Regions from separate parts of the Kocuria sp. CPCC 205258 genome, predicted to be linked through region 1. Evidence: predicted binding sites of a transcription regulator. Region 1 holds the regulator's gene; each other region holds the start of a gene.
What was found. The regulator HrcA, encoded in region 1, represses chaperone genes, less so after heat shock. The targets are predictions, from matches to a motif close to TTNGCACTCGNNNNNNNCGAGTGCNAA.

Region 1 (6,049 bases):
ACGGCCTGCCCACGACCGCCCTGGCCGGCGGCGGGCGGACCGCGGTGGCCGGGCTGATCGCCGACGGGCTGGTGGAGCCCGCGGCGGCGCTGCGCGGCTCGCTGGTGCTGACCCTGCGGGGCCGCCTCCTCGGCGACGCCGTGGTGCGGCGGCTGCTCGCCTGACGGGTCACCCCGGCCGGGGCGGCCGCACGAGGAACGGACGCACCCGCCGGGAACGGATGCGTCCGTCAGGGACGTCCCCGGCGCGGACCGGCGTCAGCCGCGCGCGGCGCGCCCCCGGGACCGCTCGCGGAGGCGCTCGACGAGCCGGTCGTAGAGCCGGGTGTTGAAGCGGTAGAGGTGCGGTTCGCCGCGGTTGACCCGGACCCCGCCGATCAGGGAGCCGACGGCGAGCAGCAGCCACGCGGCGGCGGCGGCGAGCGCGAAGAACCAGCCGATGAACGGCACCGGGGCGAGCAGGATCCCGGTGACCACCACCAGGGTCGGCAGCAGCGTGAAGTTCATGGCCTCCATCGACTCCTGCTCCGTGAACGGGCCGCGCCCGCGGAAGACGCGGTGGACGAGGAACGAGGGGAGGAAGCCGATGACGCCGCCGAAGTGTGCCAGGGTCGCCCACTGGTGGTCCTCGGTGACGGTCAGCGGCTGGGCCACGGGGGAGAGGCCCTCGAACGGGGCCCCGGCGTTGTCGCGGCTCGATCGGGGGTCGGTCTGCACGGGCACGGATGTCCTTCGGCGGTGGGACCGCGGCAGGGCCGCGGAGGGTGGGTGGGACACGACCATCCTACCGACCGGCCCGGAGGGCGGAGGCTCGGCCCCGCGCCCGTGTGCCTTTGTGACGATCTGCTGGGCGTTGCCCGTGCGCGGGGGCGGCGGGTCAGGCGCCGGGGGCGGTGAGGAAGTCGATGAGCTCCTCGACCCGGCCCAGCAGGGACGGCTCGAGGTCGGCGTAGCTGTCCACGCGGGACAGGATGTGCTGCCAGGCCCGGCCGAGGTCGCCGGGGGTGCGGTGCGGCCACCCGAGGGCGGCGGCGGTGCCGGTCTTCCAGTCCGTGCCGCGCGGGACCACCGGCCAGGCGTCGATGCCGAGGGTGCGCGGCCTGACCGCCTGCCAGATGTCGACGTAGGGGTGGCCCAGCACCAGGACGTTGCCCGCGGCGCCGGGCAGGCGCATGGTCTCCGCGGCGATCCTCGACTCCTTGGAGCCGGCCACGAGGTGGTCGACGAGGATGCCGAGCCGCCGCCCGGGGCCCGGCCCGAACTCCCGCACGGCGGCGGGCAGGTCGTCGATGCCGTGCAGGGGCTCCACGACGATGCCCTCGACCGCCAGGTCGTGGCCCCACACCTTGGCCACCAGCTCGGCGTCGTGGTAGCCCTCGACCCACACCCGGGAGGCCTTCGCGGTGCTCGCGCGCAGCCCCTCGACGGCCACGGAGCCCGAGCGCGTGCGGGAGGGCTTGCGCGCCGCGGGGGCCCGGCGGGGCTCGACGACGACCACGGGCTCGCCCTCGAGCAGGAACCCCGGTCCCAGGGGGAACGCCTTGACCCGCCCCCTCCGGTCCTCGAGCCCCAGCACGCGCATCCCGCCGATGGTCTCCAGGGACACGACCGCGCCGACCCAGCCGGTCGTGACGTCCTCCAGGAGCATCCCCGGGGCGACCGGGACCTCCGCGGAGACCGGCCGGCGGCGGGCGAGGGCGTCGTCGTCGAGGCTGCGCGGCCCCCAGCCGTGGTGGCTCATGGTCGTCCTCCCGGGTCGCGGTGCCGCGCGTCCGGCGCGGATCAGCCGGAAGCGTACCAAACCGCGGGGGCGACCGGCCGTCGGACACGGGGGCTACACTGGACGCCGTTGGCACTGTGGCCACCCGAGTGCCAGGGCATCTTCGGGGGCGTGGACGAACCGGGGAGGAGCGACGTGAACCATCCGAGACGACTGCAGATCCTGCAGGCCATCGTGGAGGACTACGTGCACTTCCGCGAGCCGGTCGGCTCCAAGGCCCTCGTGGACCGGCACCGGCTCGGCGTCTCCTCGGCCACCGTGCGCAACGACATGGCCGCGCTCGAGGAGGAGGGCCTGATCACAGCCCCTCACACGAGCTCGGGCCGGATCCCCACGGACAAGGGCTACCGCACGTTCGTCGACCAGATCGCGGCCGTCAAGCCGCTCTCGGGCCCGGAACGGCGGGCCATCCAGCGGCTGCTGGACGACGCCGCGGACATCGACGACGTCATGGAGCGCACCGTGCGGCTGCTCGCGCAGCTCACCCAGCAGGTCGCGGTCGTGCAGTACCCGCACGCCTCCGGGGTCACCGTGCGCCACGTCGAGGTCGTGGACCTCGGCGCCGGCCGGGTGCTGGTGGTGCTCATCCCGACCAACGGCCGGGTGGCGCAGCGCGTCGCCGTGCTGCGGGCGCCGCTCGAGGAGTCCCAGCTGCTCGAGCTGCGCGCCCGGGTGCTGGCCGCCGTGGTCGGGCGCTCCCTGACCGCGGTGCCGGACGCCCTCGCCGTGATGACCGCGGCCACCGCCCCGCCGCTGCAGCCGGCCGCCGCCGCCGTGGCGGAGGCCGTCGGCGCCCTCGCGGCGGGCGGGGCCGAGCACCGCATGGTCATGGCCGGCACCGCCAACCTCGCCCGCTCCACCGGGGACTTCCACCTGAGCATCGGCCCGGTCCTCGAGGCCCTCGAGGAGCAGGTGGTGATGCTCCGGCTGCTCTCCGAGATGGAGCAGGACGCCCGCGGGGTGGCCGTGCGGATCGGCACGGAGAACGCCGAGGGCCCCCTGTCCGAGGCCGCCGTCGTCGCCACCGGCTACGGGCCGCAGTCCAAGGTGGGGGTCGTGGGCCCCATGCGCATGGACTACCCGTCCACGATGGCCGCCGTGCGCGCCGTCGCCCGCTACCTCTCCCGTATCCTCGGGGGCTGAGCCCCCGCGGGCCCCGTCCCCCGGGGCCCACCAGCGAAACCCACCACAGACCTCTCGACAGAACGGACCACGGTGAGCGATCACTACGAGACCCTGGGCGTGTCCCGGGACGCCAGCCAGGAAGAGATCAAGAAGGCCTACCGCAAGAAGGCCCGCCGGCTGCACCCCGACGTCAACCCCGGCCCGGAGGCCGCCGAGGACTTCAAGCGCCTCTCCCACGCCAACGACGTCCTCTCCGACCCCGAGAAGCGGCGCGTCTACGACGCGACCGGCAACGAGAACGGCACCGACACCGGCTTCGGCGGGGGCTTCCCCGGCACGGGGTTCGGCTTCGCCGACATCTTCGACACCTTCTTCCAGGGCGCCGGCGGCGCCGGCTCCGGCCGGCGCGGACCCGCCTCCCGCACCCGCCAGGGCCAGGACGCCCTGATCAACGTCCGGGTCACCCTCCGGGACGCGGTCTTCGGCACGGAGAAGAAGATCACCGTGGACACCGCCGTGGTCTGCCCCACCTGCGACGGCACCTGCTGCCAGGCGGGCACCCAGCCCGAGACCTGCGACGTCTGCCACGGATCCGGCCAGGTGCAGCGCCAGGTCCAGTCGATCCTCGGCACCGTGGTCACGGCGGCGCCGTGCGCCACCTGCCAGGGCTTCGGCACGGTCATCAAGCACCCGTGCCACGAGTGCTACGGCGAGGGCCGCGTGCGCGACCGCCGCCCGCTGACCGTCAAGATCCCCGCCGGCGTCTCGACCGGCAACCGGATCCGCCTCTCGGGTCAGGGCGAGGCCGGCACCGCCGGCGGGCCGAACGGCGACCTCTACGTCGAGCTCAAGGTCGATCCCGACCCCACGTTCGAGCGCCAGGGCGACGACCTGCACGCCCGCGTCCGGGTGCCCATGACCTCCGCGGCCCTCGGCACCACCGTGACCCTCGAGACCTTCGACGGCGAGCGCGAGGTGCCCGTCGCCCCCGGCACGCAGACCGGCCACACCGTGACCCTGCACGAGCTCGGGGCCACCCGGCTGCGCGGCGGCGGCCGGGGCGAGCTGTTCGTCCACCTCGAGGTCGAGACCCCCACGGCGCTCGACGACGAGCAGCGCGAGCTGCTCGAGCAGCTGTCCCGGCTGCGCGGCGAGGACCAGTCCACCGGCACCACCCTGAACTCCCCGGCCGGCTCCGGCGGCTTCTTCTCCCGGCTCAAGGACCGGTTCTCCGACCTGTGAGCCTGCCGGTCTTCAAGGTCGAGCCGGGCCGGCTCGCCGGTCTCGGCCCCGGGGCGGCGCTCACCGTCACCGGCCCGGAGGCCCGGCACGCCGTCACCGTGCGCCGGCTCGTGCCCGGTGAGCGGCTCGAGCTCGTCGACGGCGCGGGGACCCGGGCCACCGGGGAGCTGCGCGCGGGGGACCGGGACAGCATGGAGGTCGGCGTGGTCTCGGTGACCACCGAGCCCGCCCGCACGCCCCGGCTGGTCCTCGCCCAGGCCCTCGCGAAGGGCGACCGGGACCTGCTGGCCGTGGAGACGGCCACCGAGCTGGGCGTCGACGCCGTGGTGCCCTGGCAGGCCGACCGCTCGATCGTGCGGTGGAAGAAGGAGCGCGCCGCCAAGAGCCACGAGAAGTGGGTGCACACCGTCGCGGCGGCCGCCAAGCAGTCGCGGCGGGCCGCCTGGCCCGAGGTGCTGCCCCTGTCCACCACCCGCGAGCTCGCCCGCCTGCTCGGGGAGCCGGGGACCCGCGGCCTCGTCCTGCACGAGGAGGCGCACGACTCCCTCGCCGACCTGGCCGGCGCCGCCGGCGCCCCGTGGGCGGGGACCGAGCGGATCGTCCTGGTGGTGGGCCCCGAGGGGGGCGTCGCGCCGGCGGAGCTCGAGGTCCTGGCCGGGGCGGGAGCCCTCGCGGTCCGGCTCGGCCCGGAGGTGCTGCGCAGCTCCACGGCGGGACCGGCCGCGCTGGCGGTGCTCAGCGCCGCGCTCGGCCGCTGGGCGTCCGGGACCTCCTGAATCCCGGGCGGCCGGTTCAGCCGGGGACGACCTCCACGTCCTTGTCGTCGCGCACGGTCCCGCCCTCGGCGTCCCGCCCGACGACCGTCACCACGTAGGGGCCCGGCTCCAGCTCGAGCTCGGCCCGGAACCCGGCGGTCCCGTCGCCCCGCGGGACCTCGTCCGCCGCGCCGCTCGAGACGCGCTCCCCGTCGGGTCCGGCCACGGTCCACCGGCAGTCCCGCACCTCGTCCAGCGCGCGTCCCGAGAGGGTGAGGGTCCCCTCGGACCGCTCGTCCTGCCGGGGCTCGTCGAGCCAGAGCGGGGCCTCCAGCGCCTCGTCGGGGCGGAGGGGGCCGTCGAGGCGCACGGAGCCGAAGACCTCCTCGTCGGGCCGGCCGTCCACGAGCACCACGACCTCGGCCGCGGAGCCCTCCGGCAGCAGGCCCGCCGTGGCCGCCGTGGCGGTCACGGTGTGCGCGAGCTGCTGGAGGGCCAGCCGAACCTCGCGGTCGTCCAGGTCCGTGCGGAAGGCCTCGGACGGCAGGTCCACGGTGATGGTCCCGCCCGGGGACGTCGAGGCGCCCACCCGGTCCACCGGGGACCACAGCGTCCGGTAGTCCGGGTCCTCCGGGGTCGCCCCGGTCATCAGCGCCGCCGCCGCCGCGATGGGGTCCACGGCCGCGGCCGCCTCGGAGGCGTCCCGGAACTCGCGGAACAGCCGCTCCTCGCCGTCCGCTCGGCCCACCCAGTAGACGGGCAGCTTCGTGGTGGCCACCCGGCCGTCCGCGGTGCTCGCCGTGGTGGACGAGGCCGGCGCGGCGCCCGACGCGCTGACCGTGCCCTCGAGGGCGGGCTCCGGGCCGGTGCCGCACGCCCCGAGGACCAGGGCGCCCACGGCGGACAGGGCGAGCACGGGGAGCCGGCCGCGGGCGGACCGGGGCCGGGAGCGGGCAGTGGCCATGGGGGGACGCGCACCTCGGCTTTCCGGGATCGGGTGGGGGGCGGTGCCGGCACCGGGGGAGGCCGCACCCGTCCCCCTGCCGGAGGACCGAACCATTCCAGCACAGGGCCCGTGGACGCCCCCAGCCGAGGAGCCCCGGCGGGCGTGACCGATACCAAATCGCAATGTGCGGCCGGCGAGCTCC
Region 2 (6,049 bases), on a different contig from region 1:
GACCTGCTGATGCTCGCGCGCCTCGACGAGCGGCGGCCCGCCGAGAACGTCGACGTGGACCTGCTCCACCTCGCGTTCGACGCGGCCGGGGACGCCCGCGCCTCCGCCCCCGACCGGCGGATCGAGGTCGGCGGCCTGGGGGGCGGGGGCCCGGTCTCGGCATGGGTGCACGGCGACGAGTTCCGGCTGCGCCAGGTCGTGGCGAACCTCGTGACCAACGCCCTGCGCTACACCCCGGAGGGCACGCCGATCGAGATCGCGGTGGGCGTGGAGCGCTCGGTCGACGACTCCTTCAACGCCGTCCTGCAGGTGCGCGACCACGGCCCGGGCATCCAGGGCGAGGACGCGGAGCGCGTCTTCGAGCGCTTCTACCGGGCCGACTCCTCCCGCACGCGCGAGACCGGCGGGACGGGGCTGGGGCTGTCCATCGTGGCCGCGATCGTCCAGCAGCACGACGGCACGGTGCGGCTCACCGAGACCCCCGGTGGCGGGGCGACGATGACCGTGCGCGTGCCGGGCATCGAGCCCGCCGACGACGCCCCCGAGGTGTGAGCGGGCCCGTCAGGACTCGTCGGTGCCCTGGTGGAAGCGCAGCTGCCAGGGCCCCAGCTCGTTGCGGGAGTCCTCCCGGACCCACAGGGAGCTGCGCAGGCTCGTGCGGTCCCCCGCCGTGAGCCGGTAGACGAGGTGCACGGCCGCGGGGCCGAGCTCGACGGCCTCCAGCACGTGCACGTCCACCGCGCCGAGCCCCGGTTCGCGGGGCAGCCGGTCGAGGACGTCCGCCCGGGACCGCCACGCCCCCGAGGCCCCGACCTCGGCGAAGGCCTCGTGCAGCAGCTGGCCCAGCCGGCCCGGGTCCGCCCTGACCTCCGGGCGGAGCAGGTCCCGCTCGAGCTCCTGGACGGTCTCCCCCGCCGTCCGGCCGCGGGCGAGCTCCTCCTCGTGGGCGAGCAGCTCGCTCAGCAGATCGGGGTCGTGCCGGTCCTCGAACGCGCCGGGATCCTCGTCCTCCCCCGGCCCTGGGGCCGGCACCAGTGGCGCGGCGTCCGCCGGCTGCGGGGCCGGGGTCCGGGGGCCCGCGCCGTCCGGGTGCCGGGCGGCGCCGTCGAAACCGGGTCCCTCGGGCGCGGGGCGCCCGGTCTGGAACGCCGTGGCCACGGCCCGGGCACGGACGTCGGCGGCCTCGTTGAGCTCGTGGCCGGCGTGGCCCTTGACCCACTCGAAGTGCACGTCGCGGCCCGCCATCGCGGCGTCCAGGGCCTTCATGAGCTCCACGTTGAGGACGGGCTTGCCGTCCCTCTTCTTCCAGCCCTTCTTCTTCCAGCCGGGCATCCACTTCGTGATCGAGTTGATGACGTACTGGCTGTCGCACAGCACCCGCAGGGGCTCGTCGGGGCGATGGGCCGTGGCCTCGAGCAGGTCCAGGACGGCCTTGAGCTCGCCCATGTTGTTGGTGCCGTGCGGCCACCCGCCGGCCCGCCAGGTGTTGTCGTCGATGTACCAGGCCCATCCCGCGGGACCGGGATTGCCCAGCGCGGAGCCGTCGGCGGCAGCAGTGATCGTCATGGCACTCATCTTTTCACGGCGCCCAGACGCCGTGCGCCACGGGTCCTGTGCGCCGCCGGCTCAGTCGCCGGGCTCCTGCTCGAGCTGCTGCTGGGCCACGTCGCGCACCCCGGCGACCCTCGACAGCTGCACGGCCGCCGTGCGCAGGTCCGTCTTGCCCTCGAGCCGCAGGAGCAGCTCCACCTCGGTGCCCTCGGACCCCTCGACCGTCCGGCTCGAGACCACGGAGGCGCTCAGCTGCAGCTCGTCGACCACCGTCAGGACCTCCCGCAGCACGCCGTGCCCGTCCTCGTAGCGCAGCCGGAGTCCCTGCGGGGCCACCATCCCGGGCAGGCGCCGGGAGAGCGGGGTCAGCACGATCGCGGAGACGAAGTGCAGGCCCGTGGCGACGACGGCGAGCGGCACGAGCCCGGCCCCGCAGGCCATGCCGATGGCCGCGGAGAGCCAGATGCTCGCGGCCGTCGTCAGGCCGTGCACCACGTCCCGGTTCGTGAAGATCACGCCCGCGCCCAGGAAGCCGATGCCCGTGATGATCTGGGCCGCCACGCGGGAGGGGTCGGGACCGGCGTCGATGCCGGGCAGGACACCGAAGCCGTAGGCGGACACGAGGGTGAACACCGCCGACCCGGTGCCGACCAGGGCGTGCGTGCGCAGCCCGGCGCTCTTGCGCCGCAGCCGCCGTTCGAGGCCCACCAGCGAGGTGAGCCCGAAGGCGATCAGCACGAGCGCGACCTGGACGGGGACCGCGTCCCACACGACGACGTCCACGGCTTCTCCTCCGGCAGCTGGTGCTCACGATTGAACACCACTTCCGGCCCCGCGGCACCAGGTGCGGGACGACGACGGGCCGGGCACCTCCGCGAGGTGCCCGGCCCGTGCCGGATGCGTGCTGGGCACGCTCGACGGGTCAGCCGTCGATCACATCATGCCGCCCATGCCGCCCATGCCGTCGTCGGCACCGGCGCCGGCGCCGGCGGGCTCCGGCTTGTCGGCGACGACGGCCTCGGTGGTGAGGAACAGCCCGGCGATGGACGCCGCGTTCTGCAGCGCGGACCGGGTCACCTTGACCGGGTCGTTGATGCCGGCGGCCATCAGGTCCTCGTACTCGCCGGTGGCGGCGTTGAGGCCGTGGCCCTGGGCCAGACCGCGGACCTTGTCCACGACCACTCCGGCCTCGAGGCCGGAGTTGATCGCGATCTGCTTCAGCGGGGCGTCGATGGCGACCTTCACGATGTTCGCGCCGGTGGCCTCGTCGCCGGTGAGCTGCAGCTTGTCGAACGCCTTCTGGCCGGCCTGGATCAGGGCCACGCCGCCGCCGGCGACGATGCCCTCCTCCACGGCGGCCTTGGCGTTGCGCACGGCGTCCTCGATGCGGTGCTTGCGCTCCTTGAGCTCGACCTCGGTGGCCGCACCGGCCTTGAGGACGGCCACGCCGCCGGCCAGCTTGGCCAGGCGCTCCTGCAGCTTCTCGCGGTCGTAGTCCGAGTCCGAGTTGTTGATCTCGGCGCGGATCTGGGCCACGCGGCCCTCGATCTCCTCGGCGGTGCCGGCGCCGTCGACGATGGTGGTCTCGTCCTTCGTCACGACGACCTTGCGGGCCTGGCCCAGCAGGTCCACGGTGGCGGTCTCCAGGGAGAGCCCGACCTCCTCCGTGATGACCTGGCCACCGGTGAGGATGGCGATGTCGGCCAGCTGCGCCTTGCGGCGGTCGCCGAAGCCGGGGGCCTTGACGGCCACGGACTTGATGGAGCCGCGCATCTTGTTGAGCACCAGCAGCGCCAGGGCCTCGCCCTCGACGTCCTCGGCGATGATCAGCAGCGGCTTGCCGGCCTGCATGACCTTCTCGAGCACGGGGACCAGGTCCTTGACCGCGGAGATCTTGGAGTTGACCACGAGGATGTAGGGATCCTCGAGGACGGCCTCCTGGCGGTCGGCGTCGGTGACGAAGTAGCCCGAGAGGTAGCCCTTGTCGAAGCGCATGCCCTCGGTCAGCTCGAGGTCCAGCCCGAAGGTGTTGGACTCCTCGACCGTGATCACGCCCTCCTTGCCGACCTTCTCCATCGCCTGGGCGATGAGGCGGCCGATCTCGGGGTCGCCGGCGGAGATCGACGCCGTGGCGGCGATCTGCTCCTCGGTCTCGACCTCCTTGGCGGAGGCCAGCAGCTCCTCGGTGACCGCGGCGACGGCCTTCTCGATGCCGCGCTTGAGGCTCAGCGGGTCGGCGCCGGCGGCCACGTTGCGCAGGCCCTCCTTGACGAGCGCCTGGGCGAGCACGGTGGCGGTGGTGGTGCCGTCGCCGGCGATGTCGTCGGTCTTCTTGGCGACCTCCTTGACGAGCTCGGCGCCGATCTTCTCGAACGGCTCGTCGAGCTCGATCTCCTTGGCGATGGACACGCCGTCGTTGGTGATCGTGGGGGCGCCCCAGGCCTTCTCGAGGACCACGTTGCGGCCGCGCGGGCCGAGGGTGACCTTGACGGCGTCGGCCAGGGTGTTCAGGCCCCGCTCGAGTCCGCGGCGTGCCTCTTCGTCGAAAGCAATCATCTTTGCCATGTGACTTCGTCCCTCCTGGACGGTAGACAAACGGTCGACCTCCACGGTGCCCGCGACGGACGGCGCACACGACGGCGGACTCTTCCCGACGCCGTGCGGCACCTCACCGTGGTGGTTGAGGTGTCACTCCTGTGCCGGTGGCTGCCCGGGTCGGGCCGGGGACCGAGCCATTAGCAGTCCACACGACTGAGTGCTAATCGCAATCTTGGCACTCGTCCCCGGAGAGTGCAAACCCCTGAGCCGATTCCGCTCAGCCCTGCCACTCCTCGCGCAGGACGCCGTAGACCATCCGGTCGTAGTACTCGCCGCCGACCCTGCGGGCCCGGCGGATCCTGGCCTCCTCGGTGAAGCCCAACTTCACCGCCACACGGCACATGCCCGCGTTGCCGCTCCACGTCTCCAGGTCGAGGCGGTGGGAGTCGGAGTGGGCGAAGAGGTAGTCGATCCACAGGCGCATCGCCTCGGTGCCGTAGCCGCCGCTCCAGTGCTCCGGGGAGTACACGGTGATGCCCAGGGAGCGCAGCGGCAGCAGGTGCGTGCCGTCACCGGGGTCCTCGGTGGGCTTCTCCGACCAGTACCAGGACACCTGCCCGATGAACCGGTCGTCGGCGGCGTCGGCGATCACCATCGTCTCGCGCGGGTCCGGCCAGTCCCCGGCCGTCACGTGCTCCCGGAGGGTGCCGAGCCAGCGCTGGGCGCCCTCGGCGGTGAAGTTCGGGTAGAACGGGCCGTCCGTGCGCTGCCACTCGTGCTCGCCGCCGCCGGCGGGCGGCATGATCCACGCCTCGTAGTCGACGAGGTCCTCCTCGGTCCAGTCGCGGACGCGGACTCGGCTTCCTTCGATCTGCACAGTGGTTCCTTCCGGTGGCGTCAGGGGTGGACGACGTCGTGGTGAACGACGTCGGAGCGCTCGGGCTCGAGGGCCGGGCCGGCTCAGGACCCCGTGGACGTGGCGCCCGGCGCCGGGGCGGCCTCGCCCGGGGCGTTGAGGAACGAGAACACCCCGACGCCGAGGGTCAGCACCCCGACCAGGACGATGGCGGTGAGCTCCCGGGCGCCCACGCGGACGGTCGGCCGGACACCGCGGTGGGCGCCCTGGCGGGGCCCGTCCTCGGGGACGTCGTCGAACTCGTCGTGCGGGTACTGGGTCATCCGTGGTCTCCTCGCTGCCGGCGCAGCCTGGCCACGAGCATCGGGGCGTGCTCGAGGGCGGCGCGGGTGTCGATCAGGACGTTGAGCCGCTGGTAGTAGTGGGTGGGCGAGAGGTTCAGGCGGCGGCGGATCTCCATCTCCTTGGCCCCCTGGTACTTCCACTGCAGGTTCTCGAGCGAGAGGATCTCGCGGTCCACGGCGTCCAGGCCGGCCCCCTCCCCGGGGTCTTCCCCGCCGGGGGCGGCCTCCCCGGCCGGCACCGGCTCCGCGCCGAGGGCGGCGTCGTCGTCGGGCCGGGTCTCCGCGGGCACCGCGTCCTCGGGCACCGCGTCCTCGCCGGTCACCGCGACTCGGCCCGCGGCCGCAGGGAGAGGGTGGTCAGCTGCGCGTCCTCGCCCGCGTCCACGACGGCGCGCACCGCCGCGGCCACGGACTCCGGCCGGAGGTAGCGCTCCGGGACGTACTCGTGGCCCAGGCCCGCCTGGATGTCCCGCTGCATCTGCGTGTCGACCGGGCCGGGGTGCACCGAGCTGACCACGACGCCGTCGGCCTCGATCTCCTGGCGGAGCGAGTCGGCGAGCGCGCGCAGGGCGAACTTCGAGGCCGCGTAGACGGCGTCCCCGGCGCGGGCGTTGAGCCCCGAGCCGGAGTTGAGGAACACGACCTTCCCCCGGGCCGCTCGCAGGGCCGGCAGCAGGAGCCTGGTCAGCTCCGCGGGGACCACCACGTTGAGCTCGAGCTGCGCCCGCCAGTCCGCCACGGAGGCGGCCTCCACCGTGGT
Region 3 (6,049 bases), on a different contig from region 1:
GTGCCCAGGATCGTGAGCACAGCCAGCGGCAGCAGCCGCTTGAACACGTGCAGCCAGTACCGCCCCAGCGCCAGCGGCCTCCCCGCCTCGAGCTTGCGCACGAAGGACAGGGTCAGGAAGAACGCCGAGATCAGCAGGAAGATGTCCACTCCCCCGGACACCCGGTCCAGGAACACGTGGTAGACCACCACGAGCAGCACGGCGACGAAGCGCAGCCCCTGCACCTCCGGACGGAACCCGGCGTACCGGGCCACTCGCCGGGCCGTGTCCGGCTCGACGCCGGCAGGAGTGCTCTGCGCACTGAGGGTCGTCATGGGCATCTCCTGGGAACACCGTGCCGCCGGGGGCGCGGCAGTGGTCGGACGGACCCCCGCACTCTACCGGAGGACCCGGCGCGGACCCCGGAACGGACGCGGACCCGCCCCACCGGTGGTGGGACGGGTCCGCGGGGCGAGCCGGCTCGGCGCCGGCCGTCAGTGCCGGCCGTCAGTGCTGGTGGCCGTGGCCGTGCCCCTCGTCCTCGGCGGGCTTGTCCGTCACGAGCGTCTCGGTGGTCAGCACGAGCGCCGCGATGGACGCGGCGTTCTGCAGCGCCGAGCGGGTGACCTTGACGGGGTCGATGATGCCCGCGCCGACCATCTCGACGTACTCGCCGGTGGCGGCGTCGTAGCCGTGCCCGGCCTCGAGCTCGGCGACGCGGGAGGCGACCACGGCCCCGTCCTGACCGGCGTTCTGGGCGATCCAGTACAGCGGCTGCCGCAGCGCGCGGCGGACGATGCCGAGCGCGGTCGCGGCGTCCCCGGTGAGCCCGAGGTCGGACTCGTCGAGGACCTTCGCGGCCTGCACGAGAGCGGTGCCGCCGCCGGCGACGATGCCCTCCTCGAGGGCCGCGCGGGTCGCGGAGACGGCGTCCTCGATGCGGTGCTTGCGCTCCTTGGCCTCGACCTCGGTGGCGGCGCCGACCTTGATCACGGAGACCCCGCCGGCCAGGCGGGCGAGCCGCTCCTGGAGCTTCTCGCGGTCCCACTCGGAGTCGGTGCGCTCCACCTCGGCGCGGATCGTGGCGACCCGGTCCTGGATCTCGGCCGGGGTGCCCCCGCCGTCGACCAGGGTGGTGGTGTTCTTGGTGACCGTGACGCGCCGGGCGGTGCCCAGCTGCTCCAGGGTGACCTGGTCGAGGCTGATGCCCAGCTCGCTGGTGATGAGCTGGCCGCCGGTGAGGACGGCGAGGTCCTGCATGATCGCCTTGCGGCGGTCGCCGAAGCCGGGGGCCTTGAGGGCCACGACGTCGAGGGTGCCGCGCAGCCGGTTGACCACGAGGGTGGACAGGGCCTCGCCCTCGACGTCCTCCGCGATGATGGTCAGCGGCTTCTTGGCCTGGAGGACCTTCTCCAGCACGGGCATGAGCTCCGGCACCGAGGAGATCTTGCCCTGGTACAGCAGCACCAGGGAGTTCTCCATGACCGCTTCCTGGCGCTCGGCGTCGGTCACGAAGGACGGGGACAGGTAGCCCTTGTCGAACTGCATGCCCTCGGTGACGTCGAGCTCCACCTCGGTGCTCGAGCCGTCCTCGATCGTGATGACGCCGTCCTTGCCGACGGTCTCGAAGGCCCGGGCGATGAGCTCGCCGATCGCCGGGTCCTGCGCGGAGATGGTCGCCACGTGGGCGACGTTGGTGCCCTCCACCGGGCGGGCGTTCTCGAGCAGGCGCTCGGAGACGGCCTCGACGGCCTTCTCGATGCCGCGCTTGAGGCTCAGCGGGTCGGCGCCGGCGGCCACGTTGCGCAGGCCCTCCTTGACGAGCGCCTGGGCGAGCACGGTGGCGGTGGTGGTGCCGTCGCCGGCGACGTCGTTGGTCTTGGTCGCCACCTCCTTGGCGAGCTGGGCGCCGAGGTTCTCGTACGGGTCGTCGAGCTCGACCTCGCGGGCGATGGTCACGCCGTCGTTGGTGATCGTGGGGGCGCCCCACTTCTTGTCGAGCACCACGTTGCGCCCGCGCGGGCCGAGGGTGACCTTGACGGTGTCGGCGAGCTTGTTGACGCCGTTCTCGAGGGACTTGCGGGCGGCGTCGTCGAACGCCAGCTGCTTGGCCATGGGCGAAGAGCTCCTTCTGGGGTGGCTGGGGTCGCCAGCGGGTTTCGGGGTCTGGATCGGCGAAGGGTGCCCGCCGCGGGCCCGCCGGAACAGCGGGGCGTGCGGGGGGCACCCTTCGTCAGGACTGCGCGGTCTGCGCCGGGTCGGTGCGGCCCGGTCTACTTGACGACGACGGCGAGCACGTCGCGGGCCGGGAGGACCAGGTACTCCTCGCCGTTGTACTTGACCTCGGTACCGCCGTACTTCGAGAAGATCACGACGTCGCCCTCCTGGACGTCGACCGGGATGCGGTTGCCGGAGTCGTCGACACGACCGGGGCCGACCGCCAGGACCTTGCCCTCCTGGGGCTTCTCCTTGGCGGTGTCCGGGATGACGAGACCGGACGCGGTGGTCTGCTCAGCGGCGAGCGGCTGGACGACGATGCGATCCTCGAGAGGCTTGATGGAGACCGACACGATCTCTCCTTGTCTGTAGGGGTGGAAAACGGTGGGCGACCGCGGGCGGAGCCCGCCGTCGAGCTTCGGGCCAATCGGCGCACCGACCGTCGTCGCGGTGCCGGTCGATCGCCTGGCCCTTAGCACCCTCACCCGGAGAGTGCCAAGGCCAACTGTAGGAGCGGGCTGGCAGTCGGTCAAGGCGAGTGCCAGCGCGCCGACCCCCGCGGGAATGTCCGGCGGGAATTAGGGCACGCCGGTGTTCGCCAATGATTTGCCTCACGCCCGCCCGACCCTCTAGGTTGAGCGGTAAGGCAACCCTTACCTCGGCCGAGCAGCGGTGCCCTCCTCGACGTCCCCGCACATCCGTGCGCAGGTCCGTCGCGCCCATCGGATCCTGCCGGCGTCCTCCACCCCGGAGCACGCCGGCGCCCTCTGCACGAAGGAAGACCATGAACCGCACCCAGCACCCGGCTGCCCTCTTGGCCGTCGCCGGTGTCCTCGCCCTCACCGCCTGCGGCACGGCCCAGGGCGACGAGGCCGCCTCCGCGGAGTCGTCCGCCCCCTCCGCCGCCACGGTCGAGGTCGAGGACAACTACGGCACGCAGACGGTCGAGGCCCCGCCGGCGTCCGTCGTCGCCACCGACAACCGCACCTTCGAGACGCTCGCCGAGTGGGGCGTCGAACTGGCGGCGGCCCCGCGCGCCCTCATGCCGGACACCATCGCCTACGCCGACGACGAGTCCGTCGTCGACCTCGGCAACCACCGCGAGCCCGACCTCGAGGCCGTCGTCGCCGCGGACCCCGACCTCATCGTCAACGGCCAGCGCTTCGCCGACTACCGCGAGGACTTCGCCGACCTGGTGCCGGAGGCCACCATCGTCGAGCTCGACCCGCGGGAGGACGAGCCCTTCGACGAGGAGCTGAAGCGGCAGACCTCCGTCCTGGGCCAGGTCTTCGACCGCGAGGACGAGGCCGAGCAGATCAACGGCGACTTCGACGCGGCGATGCAGCGCGTCATCGACGGCTACCGGCCCGGCGACACGGTCATGGCCGTCACCGTCTCCGGCGGCGAGATCGGCTTCATCGCCCCGGGCAACGGACGCACCCTGGGCCCGCTGTTCGAGATCTTCGACTTCGCACCGGCCCTCGAGGTCGAGGGCGCCAGCGACGACCACCAGGGCGACGACATCTCCGTCGAGGCGATCGCCGACTCGAACCCCGACTGGATCCTCGTGATGGACCGCGACGCCGCGATCTCCGCCGAGGACCCGGAGTACACCCCGGCGCAGGAGGTCATCGAGAACGCCGCGGCCCTGCAGAACGTCACCGCGGTGCAGGAGGGCCAGGTCGTCTACATGCCCCGGGACACCTACACCAACGAGGGCATCCAGACCTACACCGAGTTCTTCGACACCCTGGCCGACGCCATGGGCGCGCAGGACTGACCCATCGTCCGGACGGCGGTGGCGGGGTCCGCCCCACCACCGCCGTCCGCCGGGCACGAGGCCGGAGGAAGGACTGACCCCATGTCGACGATCGTGTCGAGACCCCCCGCGGCGAGCAAGGGCTCGCTGTTCGACTGGAAGCTGCTGCTCGGTGCGCTCGGCGTCCTCGCGCTGCTGGCCGCGTCCCTCCTCACGGGGGTCTACGACGTCTTCGGCGCCGAGGACGGCGACGAGATGTTCGCGATCACGCGGATCCCCCGCACCATCGCCCTGGTGCTGGCCGGCGCCGCCATGTCCATGTCCGGCCTGGTGATGCAGCTGCTCACGCAGAACCGCTTCGTGGAGCCCACCACGACGGGCACCACCGAGTGGGCGGGGCTCGGGCTGCTGCTCGTCATGCTCCTGGTGCCCACCGCCACGGTCCTCACCCGGATGCTCGGCGCCGTGACCGCGGCCTTCATCGGGACCATGGTCTTCTTCCTCTTCCTGCGCCGCGTCTCCCTGCGCTCCTCCCTCATCGTGCCCATCGTCGGCATCATGCTGGGCGCGGTGGTCGGGTCCGTCTCGACGTTCCTGGCGCTGCAGACGGACATGCTGCAGAACCTCGGGGTCTGGTTCGCCGGCAGCTTCACCTCGGTGCTGCGCGGTCAGTACGAGGTGCTGTGGATCGTGCTCCTGGTCGGGATCGCGGTGTTCCTCGTGGCGGACCGGCTCACCGTCGCCGGGCTCGGCGAGGACGTCGCCACCAATGTGGGGCTGAACTACCACCGCACCGTCCTGCTCGGGACCGGGCTGATCGCGGTGGCCACCGGCGTCGTCACCGTCGTCGTCGGCAACCTGCCCTTCCTGGGCCTCATCGTGCCGAACATCGTCTCGATGGTCCGCGGCGACGACCTGCGCAGCAACCTGCCGTGGGTGTGCCTGCTCGGCATCGCCATCGTGACGCTGTGCGACCTCATCGGAAGGATCGTCATCATGCCGTTCGAGATCCCCGTGTCCGTGATCCTCGGGATCGTCGGCGCCGTGGTGTTCGTCTGCCTGCTCCTGAGGCAGCGTCGTCGTGTCTGAGGCCGTGCTCAGCACTCCCGCACCCGCACCGGCCGCGGCGCCGGCGGCCCCCGCCGCACGGGGCCGCGCCGGGGCGTTCCCCACCCCGCGGGCCCGGCGGCGGTACTGGACGGTCGTCGCCGTGCTGGCCCTCGCCTCCGCGGGCTTCGCCTTCGGCCTGCTGGCCTGGGACAACCCGATGCCGGTCGGCTCGGACGGCTTCTGGCGGATCGCGGACCGCCGGGTGACGAGCGTGGTCATCATGGCGGTCGTGGCCTTCTGCCAGGCGATCGCGACCGTGAGCTTCCAGACGGCCACGAACAACCGGATCATCACCCCGTCGATCATGGGCTTCGAGTCCCTCTACGTGGCCATCCAGACGTCCACGGTGTACTTCCTGGGCGCCGCGGGGATCCTCGTCCTGCAGGGCGTGCCGCAGTTCCTGCTGCAGGTGGCCCTCATGGTCGCGCTCTCCCTCGCGCTCTACGGCTGGCTGCTCTCGGGCCGGTACGGGAACCTGCAGGTGATGCTGCTGGTGGGCATCATCATCGGCGGGGGCCTCGGCTCCGTCTCGACCTTCATGCAGCGCCTGCTGTCCCCCAGCGAGTTCGACGTGCTCTCCGCCCGGCTGTTCGGCTCCGTGACGAACGCCCAGGCCGACTACCTGCCGGTGGCCGTCCCGCTGTGCCTGCTGGCCGGGGGCGCCCTGTGGCTGAGGTCCTCGCGCCTGAACGTGGTCGCCCTCGGGCGGGACGTGAGCCTGAACCTCGGCCTGCGGCACCGCGCCGAGATCATGGGCACCCTCTTCCTCGTCTCCGTCCTGATGGCCGTCTCCACCGCCCTGGTGGGCCCCATGACGTTCCTCGGCTTCCTGGTGGCGACGCTCGCCTACCAGTTCGCCGACACGTACGACCACCGCCACCTCTTCCCCGTGGCGGTCCTCACCGGGTTCCTCGTCCTGACGGGCGCCTACTTCGTCCTGAACCACGTCTTCTACGCCCAGGGCGTCGTCTCGATCATCATCGA

Region 2: a site for HrcA is predicted at 4,287-4,313, ahead of groL (chaperonin GroEL). Genes of this name have one in related genera too.
Region 3: a site for HrcA is predicted at 2,715-2,741, ahead of groES (co-chaperone GroES). Genes of this name have one in related genera too.

What each region holds. Positions count from the first base shown of each region.
Region 1 covers NZ_JAVKPS010000003.1:153,244-159,292, reverse strand. The annotation lists gene hemW (radical SAM family heme chaperone HemW) at 1-164, shown strand, start outside; gene RF644_RS06660 (DUF4870 domain-containing protein) at 258-722, opposite strand; gene RF644_RS06655 (DUF3097 domain-containing protein) at 877-1,740, opposite strand; gene hrcA (heat-inducible transcriptional repressor HrcA) at 1,915-2,922, shown strand; gene dnaJ (molecular chaperone DnaJ) at 2,995-4,146, shown strand; gene RF644_RS06640 (16S rRNA (uracil(1498)-N(3))-methyltransferase) at 4,143-4,922, shown strand; gene RF644_RS06635 (GerMN domain-containing protein) at 4,939-5,865, opposite strand.
Region 2 covers NZ_JAVKPS010000005.1:246,778-252,826, forward strand. The annotation lists gene RF644_RS11170 (cell wall metabolism sensor histidine kinase WalK) at 1-552, shown strand, start outside; gene RF644_RS11175 (RNase H family protein) at 562-1,566, opposite strand; gene RF644_RS11180 (MgtC/SapB family protein) at 1,627-2,334, opposite strand; gene groL (chaperonin GroEL) at 2,485-4,116, opposite strand; gene RF644_RS11190 (GNAT family N-acetyltransferase) at 4,367-4,966, opposite strand; gene RF644_RS11195 (hypothetical protein) at 5,050-5,268, opposite strand; gene RF644_RS11200 (DUF3263 domain-containing protein) at 5,265-5,594, opposite strand; gene RF644_RS11205 (SDR family oxidoreductase) at 5,609-6,049, opposite strand, start outside.
Region 3 covers NZ_JAVKPS010000019.1:4,070-10,118, forward strand. The annotation lists gene RF644_RS18290 (acyltransferase family protein) at 1-314, opposite strand, end outside; gene groL (chaperonin GroEL) at 487-2,094, opposite strand; gene groES (co-chaperone GroES) at 2,253-2,549, opposite strand; gene RF644_RS18305 (siderophore ABC transporter substrate-binding protein) at 2,981-3,976, shown strand; gene RF644_RS18310 (ABC transporter permease) at 4,058-5,044, shown strand; gene RF644_RS18315 (iron chelate uptake ABC transporter family permease subunit) at 5,037-6,049, shown strand, end outside.